2 regions of the Kosakonia sp. MUSA4 genome follow, and region 2 is predicted to be linked to the other one. Evidence: riboswitches for the same ligand, from Rfam matches in the RefSeq annotation. Region 2 holds a riboswitch; the other holds the start of a gene.
What was found. Region 2 has a riboswitch for cobalamin ahead of C0557_RS15980 (cobyrinate a,c-diamide synthase). Riboswitches for the same ligand answer to the same signal wherever they lie in the genome.
Positions count from the first base shown of each region.

Region 1 (6,898 bases), 2.2 Mb from region 2:
CTGTTCACCCAGGCGGGTTTGTTGCTGGTGGATCAGGCGCGCACGGTGTTGCGCGAGGTCAAAGTGCTGAAGGAAATGGCAAGCCAGCAGGGGGAAACCATGTCCGGCCCGCTGCATATCGGCTTGATCCCAACCGTTGGACCTTATCTGTTGCCGCAAATTATTCCGCTACTGCATCAAACGTTCCCGAAACTGGAAATGTATCTGCATGAAGCGCAGACGCATCAGTTGCTGGCGCAACTGGACAGCGGCAAGCTCGACTGCGCGATTCTGGCGCTGGTGAAAGAGAGCGAAGCCTTTATTGAAGTGCCGCTGTTTGATGAACCGATGCTGCTGGCGATTTATGAAGATCATCCATGGGCGAACCGCGAGTGCGTGCCGATGGGCGATTTGGCTGGTGAAAAGTTGCTGATGCTGGAAGATGGCCACTGCCTGCGCGATCAGGCGATGGGTTTCTGCTTTGAAGCCGGGGCAGACGAAGATACGCACTTCCGTGCGACCAGCCTGGAAACGCTGCGCAACATGGTGGCGGCAGGGAGTGGCATCACATTACTGCCCGCGCTGGCTGTGCCGCGTGAGCGTAAACGTGATGGCGTGGTTTATCTGCCGTGCATTAAGCCGGAACCGAAACGCACTGTCGGCCTGGTTTATCGCCCGGGTTCACCGCTGCGCAGCCGCTATGAGCAGCTGGCAGAGGCCATCCGCGGTGCAATGGATGGCCATTTCGATAGCGCGTTAAAACAGGCGGTTTAAACCATTTAGCGCGGCAACCCGATAGGCTTCCGCCATTGTCGGGTAGTTAAAGGTGGTATTAACGAAGTACTCAATCGTGTTACCGCCACCTTTCTGCTCCATAATCGCCTGGCCGATATGAATAATTTCGGCCGCGCGCTCGCCAAAGCAGTGGATCCCCAAAATTTCTTTCGTTTCGCGGTGGAACAAGATCTTCAGGGTGCCGACATTCATACCGACAATTTGCGCCCGCGCCAGGTGTTTAAACTGTGCGCGGCCCACTTCGTACGGTACTTTCATCGCGGTCAGCTGTTGCTCGGTTTTACCGACAGAGCTGATTTCCGGAATGGTGTAGATGCCGGTCGGGATATCTTCAATCAGGTGCGCTGTCGCTTCGCCTTTAATCATCGCCTGCGCGGCGATACGCCCCTGATCGTAAGCCGCTGACGCCAGGCTTGGGTAGCCAATCACATCGCCCACCGCATAAACGTGCGGCAGCGCGGTCTGGTACATACTGTTGACCTTCAACTGCCCGCGACCATCGGCTTCCAGACCAATGTTACCCAGCTTCAGGCTGTCGGTATTACCCGTACGGCCGTTAGCATAGAGCAGACAATCGGCTTTCAGTTTCTTGCCCGATTTGAGGTGCATGATGACGCCGTCTTCCAGCGGCTCGATACGCTCGTACTCTTCGTTGTGACGGATAACAACACCGCTGTTCCAGAAGTGGTACGAGAGCGAATCTGACATCTCCTGATCGAGAAACGCCAGCAGACGATCGCGGGTGTTGATTAGATCGACTTTGACGTTCATTCCCCGGAAGATCGACGCATATTCGCAGCCGATCACCCCGGCACCGTAGATAATGACATGGCGGGGTTCATGGTGCATATCGAGGATTGAATCGCTGTCATAGACGCGCGGATGGGTAAAATCCACATCGGCCGGATGGTAGGGGCGCGAGCCGCAGGCGATAACAAACTTCTCTGCGGTGATCGTTTCTACCGTGCCGTCGTGGCACTCCAGCGCCATCGTGTGGTCATCAATAAAATGGGCGTTGCCTTCAAGAATTTCACAGCGGTTACGCTCATAAAAGCCCTGACGCATGTGGGTTTGCTGATTAATCACGCTCTCTGCGTGGTTCAGGATATCCGCAAAAGAGGAGCGGAGGAGGCGGGTATGGTCGCTGTAGAGAGGGTTTTGGTTGAACTCGATAATGCGGCTAACGGCATGGCGCAACGCTTTCGACGGGATGGTTCCCCAGTGCGTGCAGCCGCCGCCGACGTTATGGTAACGCTCAACAACCGCGACCCGTGCTCCTTGTTTAACCAGACCCATAGCTGCGCCTTCGCCGCCTGGGCCGGAGCCTATTACAATTGCATCATAATCGTAGGAATGTGGCATGGTTAGGCTTACCTGTTCTTATACATAAAAGCAACATAAGACTAACATCAAAGCGGCAATCCCCCAATTATCGTTGTGCTATTTTCATGCAAAAAAGAAGAAACGACGTGTAAATAATCGGTCACAATCCAGTACGATCAGATCGGATTTTTCTCTGGTATATTGCCAGAAAGCCCCAGGAAGGATTCAAACATAGTGATGGGTGTAAGAGCGCAACAAAAAGAGAGAACCCGGCGTTCGCTGGTGGAAGCGGCATTTAGCCAATTGAGCGCTGAGCGGAGTTTTGCCAGCCTGAGCCTGCGGGAAGTTGCCCGCGAGGCAGGTATCGCGCCGACGTCTTTTTACCGGCATTTTCGTGATGTTGATGAGCTCGGCCTGACCATGGTGGACGAAAGCGGGTTGATGCTGCGCCAGTTGATGCGCCAGGCGCGCCAGCGTATTGCCAAAGGCGGCAGCGTGATCCGCACCTCGGTTTCCACCTTTATGGAATTTATTGGCAATAATCCCAATGCGTTTCAGCTACTGCTGCGTGAGCGTTCCGGAACGTCAGCCGCTTTCCGCGCGGCGGTTGCGCGAGAAATTCAGCACTTTATCGCGGAACTTGCCGACTATCTCGAACTCGAAAACCATATGCCGCGCGCCTTTACCGAGGCGCAAGCCGAGGCGATGGTAACGATCGTTTTCAACGCCGGCGCAGAGGCGCTGGATGTGAGCGCCGAACAACGTCGGCAGTTAGAAGAGCGGCTGGTACTACAATTGCGGATGATTTCAAAAGGCGCCTATTACTGGTATCGCCGCGAGCAGGAAAAACTGGCGCATCAACCGACGAGTGAAGCAAAGGATGAGTAATGAAACAGTCAGGTCAAGATAAAGGTACGTTGCTGCTGGCGCTGGTTGCTGGCTTATCGATTAACGGCGCATTTTCCGCTGTGTTCAGTTCGGTGGTTCCCTTTTCTCTGTTTCCGGTTATCTCGCTGGTGCTGACGGTCTATTGCCTGCATCAGCGTTACCAGAATCGCACCATGCCCGTTGGCCTGCCGGGCCTTGCCGCCGCCTGCTTTATTCTCGGCGTGCTGCTGTACAGTACGGTTGTTCGTGCTGAATACCCGGTGATCGGCTCCAACTTCCTGCCGGCCGTGCTGTCAGTGGTGCTGGTCTTCTGGATTGGTTTTCGCCTGCGCAGCCGTAACCGCAAACACGAGGCATCGGAGTGATTTTTCCCTCTCCTTTACGGGAGAGGGATGAGAGATTTTACTTTCTGGTCAACAGAACGCCGCACTCCATATGGTGCGTGTAAGGGAACTGATCAAATAGAGCCAGACGCGACACGTTGTGCGTCTGGTTTAATGTTTCGAGGTTCTTGCACAGCGTTTCCGGGTTGCAGGAGATGTACAGAATGCGCGGATAGGCCTGCACCATTTTTTCAGTTTCCGCATCCAGCCCGCTGCGCGGCGGATCGACGAAGATCGTTTCGCACTGGTAGCTTTTCAGATCGATCCCCTGCAAGCGGTTAAAGGCACGCACGCCATTCATCGCCTGCGTGAATTCCTCCGCAGACATACGAATGATTTGTACATTATCAATATGGTTGGCGGCGATGTTGTACTGCGCAGCGGCGACAGAAGGCTTGGCGATTTCCGTGGCCAGCACGCGGTTGAAATTGCGCGCCAGCGCCAGCGAGAAGTTGCCGTTACCACAATACAGCTCCAGCAAATCGCCGCTGGCATCGCGGGTGACATCCTGCGCCCATTCCAGCATCTGAATATTCATTGCCGCGTTAGGTTGGGTAAAACTGTTTTCCACCTGGCGGTAGATCATCTCTCTGCCACCAACCGGCAGGCGTTCATCGACATAATCCTGATCGAGCTCGATTTTGGTTTTTGTGGCGCGGCCAATCAGTTGCACATTCAGGTTTTGCGCCCGCAGTGCATCGCGCAACTGGGTGGCGGCTTCATGCCACTCGTTATCCAGCTTTTTGTGATACAGCAGCGTCACAATCGCCTGATTGCTCATGGTGCTCAGGTAGTCGATCTGGAACAGCTTGTGGCGCAGCGTGTGGTTGCCGCGCACGGCATCAATCATTACCTTCATTAATACGTTAATCAGCTCGCTGGCCGCCGGGAAGCTGTCGACGCGGATACGCGATTTTGTCTGCTGATCGAAGATGATGTGGTAGAGATCGTCCCCGTCATGCCAAATCCGGAACTCGGCGCGCATGCGGTAATGGCTGACCGGCGAGCGGAACACCTCCGGAAGCGGCGCGGAAAATGGCGTCATCAACGATTGCAGACGCACGACTTTTTCGGCCAGTTGGGCTTCGTATTGTTCTGTCGGCAGGTGTTCGGGGGTCATGATGCTTCCTGAGAGATTAAGAATAACGCGGCGATTGTAGGGATTGCTCACCGGATGTCCAGCGCTCGATGTTTTTGAAATACTCACTTAGCAGTCTGGACATCCATATGTAACAGAATGTAGCATCCGTGTTCCGGTCCTGTGAGTTAAAAGGGAATCCAGTGTGAATCTGGGGCTGACGCGCAGCGGTAAGGATTAAGGTGAGACAGCAGACACTGCCAGTGGTGGGAAGTCCTGTCTTGTTGTACCTCCAAGCCCGAAGACCTGCCGGAATACGTCGCATCTGGTGACATCATCGCGTGCTATTGATGGAACCTGCGGCATCCTTTTTATTTTGTGGATGCTCTCACAATGATTAAAAAAGCTTCGCTGCTGACGGCGCTCTCCGTCACGGCATTTTCCGGCTGGGCGCAGGATAGCAGCTCAGACAATTTGGTGGTGACAGCAAATCGTTTTCAACAATCGGCTAAAACCGTGCTGGCACCGACCGAGGTGGTGACGCGCGAGGATATCGATCGCTGGCAATCCCGTTCACTCATCGATGTGCTGCGCCGTTTACCGGGCGTGGATATCGCGCAAAACGGTGGGCTGGGACAAACAGCGTCCGTTTATGTTCGCGGTACGGAAGCAAAACATCTGCTGCTGCTGATTGATGGCGTACCGGTGGCGCGTTCAGGGATTTCGAACGATCCCGAACTCAATCAAATCCCGCTTTCGCTGGTGCAGCGCGTTGAGTATATTCGCGGGCCGCGCTCTGCGGTTTATGGCTCCGGCGCGATTGGCGGCGTGGTCAACGTCATTACGATGACGGATAGCGAGAAATCCCAGGTCAACGCCAGCATGGGCTCGAAAGGTTATCAAACCTATGACGGCACTTTGCGTCAGCGTTTTGGCGATACGATGGTGACCGCCGCAGGTTCTTATACCAGTACGCGCGGATTCAACGTGCAGCCGGATTCGACATGGGATCATGATGCAGATCGCGATGGCTACCGCAATAAAACGTTCTGGGGCAGCTTACAGCATAAGTTCGATGACCATTTTGACGGTTTCTTCCGTGGCTACAACTTCAGCAATAATGTGGATTACGATCTGGGCAGTGCGCCGTTTTCGCCAGAGTACAGCGCGGATGAGCGCCAGTTGTATGTTCAGGGCTGGGATACCGGGCTGAATTTCAACCAGGGGATCTACTCCTCGCAACTGCTTGCCAGCTATCAAAAAAGCAAAGACTACAACTACAGCAGCATCTACGGCCGTTATAACGATGGCACTACGCTGGATGATATGGAGCAGCGTTACATTCAGTGGGGTAATAATATCGCGGTGGGTAAAGGCTCGCTGGGCGCAGGTGTCGACTGGAAGCAGGAGCGTCTGGTTTCATCTAATCAAAGCACGAGCGACAGCTACGATCGCGATAATACCGGCCTCTACCTGAACGGGATGCAGCAGTTTGGCGATGTCACGCTGGAGGCTTCCGGGCGCGAAGATAAAGATGATGCGTTCGGCTGGCACGGTACCTGGCAAACGGCTGCTGGCTGGGAGTTCGTGGAGAACTACCGCCTGACGCTCTCCTACGGCACGAGTTTTCTCGCGCCTTCGCTTGGCCAGCAGTACGGCGCGAAGCGCTTTGGCATTGCTTCCAACCCGGATCTGAAACCAGAAGAGTCAAAACAGTGGGAAGCGGGTGTGGAAGGATTAACCGGCCCGGTCGACTGGCGTCTGTCCGCGTACCGTTATGAGATCGATAATCTGATCACCTATAGCGATACGGCTTACTACAACATTAACGCTGCAACCATTAAAGGCGTTGAGTGGACAGGAAGCGTCGATACCGGCATCTTCTCGCATCGTGTGACCTTGCAGTACATCGATCCGCGTGATGACGAAACGAACGAAGTGCTGCCGCGCCGCTCAAAACGCCAGGCCAAGTACCAGCTCGACTGGTCTATCTTCAATGTGGATATGGATCTTGCGTGGGAATACTTCGGTAAACGCTATGACAATCGCACGTCAACGTATAACCCTGAGCAACGTGTTTTGCCGAGTTATAGTACGGTTGATCTATCTGCCTCATATCCAGTGACATCTCACCTTACAGTTCGTGGTAAAATAGCTAACTTGTTCGATAAAGAGTACGAGACAGCTTATGGCTACCAAACTGCAGGACGGGAATACACCTTGTCTGGCAGCTACACCTTCTGACGCGCGTCCCACCGTCCTGGTGTTTGACTCCGGCGTCGGTGGGTTATCCGTCTATGATGAGATTCGGCATCTCCTGCCGGATCTCCATTACATCTACGCTTTCGACAATGTTGCTTTCCCCTACGGTGAGAAAAGCGAAGAGTTTATCGTTGAACGTGTTGTCGAGATTGTTACCGCTGTTCAGGCGCAATACCCCCTCGCACTGGCT
Region 1 is NZ_CP025697.1:5,594,045-5,600,942, forward strand. Features, by position in the region: gene oxyR (DNA-binding transcriptional regulator OxyR) at 1-753, shown strand, start outside; gene sthA (Si-specific NAD(P)(+) transhydrogenase) at 736-2,136, opposite strand; gene fabR (HTH-type transcriptional repressor FabR) at 2,332-2,985, shown strand; gene C0557_RS26630 (YijD family membrane protein) at 2,985-3,350, shown strand; gene trmA (tRNA (uridine(54)-C5)-methyltransferase TrmA) at 3,388-4,488, opposite strand; cobalamin riboswitch at 4,606-4,775, shown strand; gene btuB (TonB-dependent vitamin B12 receptor BtuB) at 4,840-6,690, shown strand; gene murI (glutamate racemase) at 6,635-6,898, shown strand, end outside.
Region 1: another riboswitch for cobalamin. It lies ahead of btuB (TonB-dependent vitamin B12 receptor BtuB); the one in region 2 lies ahead of C0557_RS15980 (cobyrinate a,c-diamide synthase).

Region 2 (6,898 bases):
CCATCGTATCAGCGCGGATGATGTGGTAACTGTAGGGAAGGATGCGTGGGCGAAAGGCAACCCGGTTTTTGACGGTTCATCGCTGATGTTCCTGAAGCCCGGCGATCGCCTGACCGTGCGCGATTTGAGCCGCGGTCTGATTGTCGATTCGGGTAACGATGCCTGCGTGGCGCTGGCCGATCATGTTGCGGGCGGCCAGCCGCAGTTTGTCGCCATGATGAATGATTATGTGCAGAAGCTGAATCTGCGCGACACCCACTTCGAAACTGTCCACGGGCTGGATGCGCCAGGGCAGCACAGTTCGGCCTACGATCTGGCGGTACTGTCCCGCGCCATCATTCACGGCGAGCCGGATTTCTACCATATGTATAGCGAAAAAAGCCTGACGTGGAACGGTATCACCCAGCAAAACCGTAACGGGTTATTGTGGGATAAAACCCTCAATGTCGATGGGCTGAAAACTGGTCACACTTCAGGTGCAGGCTTCAACCTGATTGCCTCCAGCGTTGACGGTCAGCGCCGCCTGATTGCGGTGATTATGGGCGCAGACAGCCCGAAAGGCCGTGAAGATCAGGCGCGCAAATTACTGCACTGGGGACAACAAAACTTCGATACCGTCGAAATTTTGCGTAACGGCAAAAAAGTCGGCAGCGAGCGCGTGTGGTACGGCGATAAAGAGCAGATTGCGGTGGGTACGGACCAGGATTACTGGCTGGTGCTACCAAAAGCAGAAGTGCAGAACGTCAAAGCGAAGTATGTGCTGAGCAGTAAAGAGCTAAATGCGCCGCTGGCTGCACATCAGCAGGTGGGGGAGATCCAACTCTACGATCGCGACCAGCTGATCGCTCACTGGCCGCTGGTCACGCTGGAAAGTGTCGGCAAAGGCGGCGTGTTCTCGCGTCTGAGCGACTGGCTGCATCATAAAGGTTAACGCGTGTGCGGGCAGAGTGGCGGTGATGCGAGTCTGCTCGCATAATTGATGACTCCGACATGCCAGGCGATCGTCGGAACGCTATACTGTATAAACACACAGTAACGCTAAGGGAGTCAACATGAGCTACAACGTGAAGCAACTGGAAAAACGTCGTATCGCCGGGTTCCATCTGGTCGGGCCCTGGGATGTGACGGTGAAGCAGGGTTTTAAACAGCTAATGATGTGGGTCGACAGCAATAAGATCGCACCGCTGGAGTGGGTGTGCGCCTATTACGATAACCCTGACGAAGTGCCGCCGGAAAAGCTGCGCGCTGACGTTGCTATCACCGTCGATGCTGGCTTTCAAATCCCGGCAAATAGCGAAGGAGTGATTCTCACCGACATTCCCGGCGGCCAGTACGCCGTGGCGCAGGCGCGGGTGTACAACGAAGAGTTCGAAGCGTGCTGGGATCTCTTCTTTGATGAACTGCTTAGCGATCAATCCGTGCAAATTGCTGCGGGTCCCTGCTTTGAAGTCTACCTGAACGATGCGCAGCAGGATGGTTACTGGGAAATCGACATGCATATCCCGGTTGAGTCGAAAAATCTGTAAGCGATAAAATAACCGGAAGAGGCAACAGGAAGCGCTGTCGCCTCTTTTTTTATCGCAGAGGGTGCTATCTGAGTCCGAAAAATCCTACAATTGCGCCTTTGTCGGTTCAATCGGGAGAAGCGACTGTGCGTCGCGACAAATCACTCAGTCCTTTCGAAATTCGTCTTTACCGCCATTATCGTGTCGTACACGGTGTGCGTATCGCGCTGGCTTTTATTCTGACCTTTTTGCTGATCCGTCTGCTGGAGGTACCAGAGGGAACCTGGCCACTGATCACGCTGGTGGTGTTGATGGGGCCGATCTCCTTTTGGGGAAACGTGGTTCCGCGCGCATTTGAACGCATTGGCGGCACAATTTTGGGTGCGGCGCTGGGTCTGGTGGCATTAAAACTAGAGCTTCTCTCGCTGCCCGTGATGCTGCTGTGGTGCGCGGTGGCGATGTTTCTCTGTGGCTGGCTGGCGCTGGGCAAAAAGCCTTACCAGGCGCTGCTCATTGGCATTACGCTATCGGTGGTGGTTGGCGCGCCGCCAGGTGATATGCATACCGCGCTGTGGCGCAGCGGCGATGTGATTATCGGTTCACTGCTGGCGATGCTGTTTACCGGCATCTGGCCGCAGCGGGCATTTTTGCACTGGCGTATTCAGATGGCCAACTACGTTACCGCCTTCAACCGCGTTTATCAGGCGGGTTTCTCCCGTAACCTGGTTGAACGGCCGCGGCTGGAAAAACATCTGCAAAAAATCCTCAACGACGTGGTGAAGATGCGCGGACTGATCACGCCCGCCTGCAAAGAGACGCATCTGCAAAAGGCGATTTTCGAAGCCATCCAGACCGTCAGCCGCAATATGGTCTGCATGCTGGAGCTGCAAATCAATGCTCACTGGAGCTCACGTACCAGCCATTTTGTGATGATCAACGCACGTACGCTGCAGGATACGCAGCAGATGACTCAGCAAACGCTGCTGACCATTGCGCATGCGCTGTATGAAGGCAACCCGCAGCCGATTCTGGCCAATACTGAAAAGCTCAGTGAGATTGTGGCGGAATTGCGCCAGTTGAGCCGTGAGCATAAAGGCGATGCGCTGGCTGAAACCTCGATTCACGGTTACGTTTGGCTAAGCATGGAGCTGGCCCGCCAACTGGAACTGCTGTCACATTTGATCTGCCGGGCGTTGCGCAAATAACGGCCAGATAACCCGATGCCGTTGTTGGGTTGTTTCGATTCAGCTACATTTGCGGTTATGATAGCCGACAGGAAAAACCATTGTCTTATGCGACCACATTGGGTAGGTTTGCCTCTAAGGTGGTTGCTTTAACGAATCCGAGTCTCACATTATCAGGGGTGTAAAAATGGAAACAAGTAAGCCTTCATTCCAGGATGTTCTGGAGTTTGTGCGTCTGTTCCGCCGCAAAAATAAATTGCAGCGTGAAATCCAGGACGTGGAGAAGAAGATCCGTGATAACCAGAAGCGCGTGCTGCTGCTGGACAACCTGAGCGACTACATTAAACCGGGTATGAGCGTAGAAGCGATCCAGGGCATTATCGCCAGCATGAAGACCGACTACGAAGATCGCGTGGATGATTACATCATCAAAAATGCTGAACTGTCGAAAGAGCGCCGCGAAATCTCCAAAAAACTCAAAACCATGGGCGAACTGAAGCCGATTGAGCCAAAAGTGGAATAACGCCTCCAGCGAGCGGTGAGAGGTGCGCCTCTCACCCTTCCAGCACGCCTCCTGCCACCATTTTCAGCAGATAGTTTTGCGGCCAGTGCGCCGTCAACCCGGTCTCTTTCAATTCCCGACGAATGCTTTCCACATCATGGCGCTGGCTATTAAGCAGTAGCCCGACCACACTTCCGCTGTGAGCAACATTCAGTCCATACAGATCGCAACGCTCCACCAGCTCGAGCAGGGTGGGAAACGCCGGTTTTGGCAGCAGCGCCTGGCTGGCAATCGCGCTTAACGTCGCAGCTTCTCCCAGCCGCGCGGCATCATTTTCCACGCAGGCCTGCTGCAACAGGCGCCATGCATTATCCAGCGTAGGGGCATTTTCCAGCAGTGCCCGCTGGCGTGGCAGACGATGATAAGCGGCAGTGGTCAGGGTTAGCGGGCTTTCAAGCAGCAGCACGTCACACTCCGGCAAACTGCCGCAGGTAATCTGCGTTTCAGCGCTATTGTGATCGAACAGGGTCAGGCGCGAAAAGATCGTGCTGTCGGTCGGCTCCAGCGCCACGCACAGTTGCGCCAGCGTTTTCTCATCCAGCGGTTGCTCAAGATGACGGGCCGTTGCCACGGCGGCGGCGGCAATATCCGCGGTGCTGCTGGCCATGCCTTTGGCCAGGGGAATGGTAGAGTGACACTCGATGCGCAATGTGTGCGCCAGCGTGGCAGGTAGCTGCCAGTGCGCCAGGAGCTGGTTAACCATACGACGCACCAGCGGCCGTTCATCCACCCGAGGTTTGCCGTGGGTGACTTCGACACTGCTGTACCAGTCCACCGGACAGGAGACCAGCTTTTCACCTCCCAGGATCCAGCCCTGGATTATTTCACCGCACGATGCGGGACAGTGCGCCAACGCCACGCTGTAACTCCCTTCACAATCAAAGCCCGGATAGTGTCACTTCGACCCGGCGAACGCCAGAATTTCGCGCAATTTAGATTTCTCGCAGACCCGCTATTTCTGCAATGTTTTTCGCCAGACCTGTCAACTGACGCCGCAGGCATTTCGTCTGCAAAATAATGCAAATATTGCGGGCGATTAAATTACCGTTAGCAATATTTTGTTATTCCGGATGCGCTTGAGAACTCTCTGATGCCTTAATATGCCGGGAGTTGATGAAAAGGGTGAGCAATAAATTGTCATAGCGCAACAAATTATTATTTGCTCAAAGATAAACTGAACCCGTTTTTATTTCCCTGCTGCGATATAGTTCGTACAGGGAAAAATCAGGGTGATAATGACGCGCCGTGATTAAAAATCTATCAGGTTTGCCGCAAATGTATTTTGCGGCTGGGAAGGGGGTGTAAATCCCCCGCAGCCCCCGCTGCTGTAATGCTGACGACCCCGTAATCGCCACTGATCGTAAGATCGGGAAGGACGGGCGAGGATGACGCTAAGCCAGAAGACCGGCCTGATGGACATTATCAACAACTTCGGTGGGAAGTGGGTTGCTCAGTCGCGTACGGTCGAAAGACCGGGTCAACTCGCGTCCTGGCTCCGTTCTTCCTGCCCGCTACGGGGTTACAGGAATGTCAGACAGACGCAGCGCCTTTATCCTTGCCGGAACCGGCAGCGGCTGTGGGAAAACCACCGTCACGCTCGGGCTGCTCACTGTGCTGCAACGTCGCGGTTTACGCGTGCAACCCTTCAAAGTCGGGCCGGACTACCTCGACACCGCCTGGCACAGCGCCGTTACCGGCGTGGCTTCCCGTAATCTCGACAGCTTTATGCTGCCGACGCCTGTGTTAAATGCGCTGTTTCGCCAACATTTCACCGCCGCCGATGTCGCCGTTATTGAGGGCGTGATGGGGCTTTACGATGGCTACGGCACCGACCCCAATTATTGCAGCAGCGCGGCGCTGGCAAAACAGCTTGCGCTTCCGGTGATCCTGCTGGTTGATGGCAAAGCGGTATCCACCTCAATTGCCGCCACGGTGATGGGGTTTCAGCGCTTTGACCCGCAGTTGCGCATTGCCGGAGCGATCGTCAACCGGGTAAACAGCGACAGCCATTTTCAACTGCTGAAACACGCCATTGAGTATTACTGCGACTTGCCGGTGCTGGGATATGTTCCCGTTGCTCCCGGCGTGGCGCTGCCGGAACGTCATCTTGGTCTGGTCACTGCCCGCGAGTCGGTCGTTAACGCACAGCCATGGCAGGCGTTTGCCGCGCGCCTGGAACAGACCCTCGATATTGACCGCTTACTCGCCCTGAGCCAGGTCACCGCGCTGCCGCAGGGGGCGCTTCCTGCCATGCCCGCGCCAGAGGCGGGCGCAGGGCTGGAGCTGGCGCTGGCCGACGACGAAGCCTTCAACTTTTACTATGCCGATAATCTGCAACTGCTTGAACATGCCGGTGTGCGCATCGTGCGTTTTAGCCCGCTGCATGACCATGAGTTGCCCACATGCCAGATGCTGTGGCTGGGCGGCGGTTATCCGGAGCTGCACGCGCGCACGCTGTCGGCAAACCAGCCGATGCGCGATGCCATTCTCGCCGCGCACCGGCGTGGCGTGGCGATCTATGCCGAGTGCGGCGGCCTGATGTATCTCGGCGATACGCTGGTGGATGCCGCAGGCGATGAGTGGCCGATGGTCGGCGCCATCCCCGGTCACAGCCGGATGGGCAGCAAGCTCACCCGCTTTGGTTACTGCGAAGCCCGCGCAACGCAGCAGACCTTACTTGCTGGCGAAGGGGAAACCCTGCGCGGCCACGAGTTTCACTATTCCGATTTCACCCCGCGCGTCGATGCCGTGCTGGCGTGCCATAAAACGCGCGATGGCGAAGTGCTGAAGCGCTGGCAGGGCGGCTGGCAGGTGGGCAACACTTTTGCCAGCTATTTACATCTGCATTTCGCCCAGCGTCCAGCGATGCTGGAGCACTGGTTTGCCGCCGCCAGGAGGGCGTCATGACGCTGCTGGCCTGGTGTGTCGCATTTCTGCTCGATCGCTTCCTTGGCGACCCGCCGCACTGGCCGCATCCGGTGCGTTGGATCGGCGCGCTGATTAACCTGGTGCAAAGCGCCGTCCGGCGAGTGTGCCGCAGCGATACCGCGCTGCGCATCGGCGGCGGCGTGATGTGGCTGCTGGTGGTGGGCATCACCTGGAGCGTTGCCTGGGGCGTGCTCGCACTGGCGCAGGCAATCCATCCGTGGTTCGGCTGGTGCGTGGAGGTGTGGATGATTTACACCCTGCTTGCCACGCGTTGTCTTGCGGATATGGCGCGGGAAGTGGAGCAGGCGCTGCGCTCCGGTTCGCTTGCTGAAAGCCGCGAAAAGCTGTCGTGGATTGTCGGTCGCGATACCGCGCAGCTCCAGCCGCCGCAAATCACCCGCGCGGTAGTTGAGACCGTCGCGGAAAACACCGTCGATGGCGTTATCGCGCCGCTGTTCTTTTTACTGCTCGGCGGCGCGCCGCTGGCAATGGCCTACAAAGCGGTCAATACCCTGGATTCGATGGTGGGCTACAAGCATGAAAAATACCGTGCGATCGGCATGGTCAGCGCGCGGCTGGATGATGTCGCCAACTTTATCCCGGCGCGTCTGAGCTGGCTGTTACTCAGCATGGCAGCATGGCTCGCAGGTAATGACGCGGGCAATGCGCTGCGTATCGGTTTTCGCGATCGGCGCAACCACAGCAGCCCCAACTGCGCC
Region 2 is NZ_CP025697.1:3,366,724-3,373,621, reverse strand. Features, by position in the region: gene dacD (serine-type D-Ala-D-Ala carboxypeptidase DacD) at 1-931, shown strand, start outside; gene sbmC (DNA gyrase inhibitor SbmC) at 1,053-1,526, shown strand; gene C0557_RS15995 (FUSC family protein) at 1,652-2,710, shown strand; gene C0557_RS15990 (DUF496 family protein) at 2,877-3,212, shown strand; gene C0557_RS15985 (L-threonine kinase) at 3,244-4,110, opposite strand; cobalamin riboswitch at 4,497-4,679, shown strand; gene C0557_RS15980 (cobyrinate a,c-diamide synthase) at 4,779-6,158, shown strand; gene cbiB (adenosylcobinamide-phosphate synthase CbiB) at 6,155-6,898, shown strand, end outside.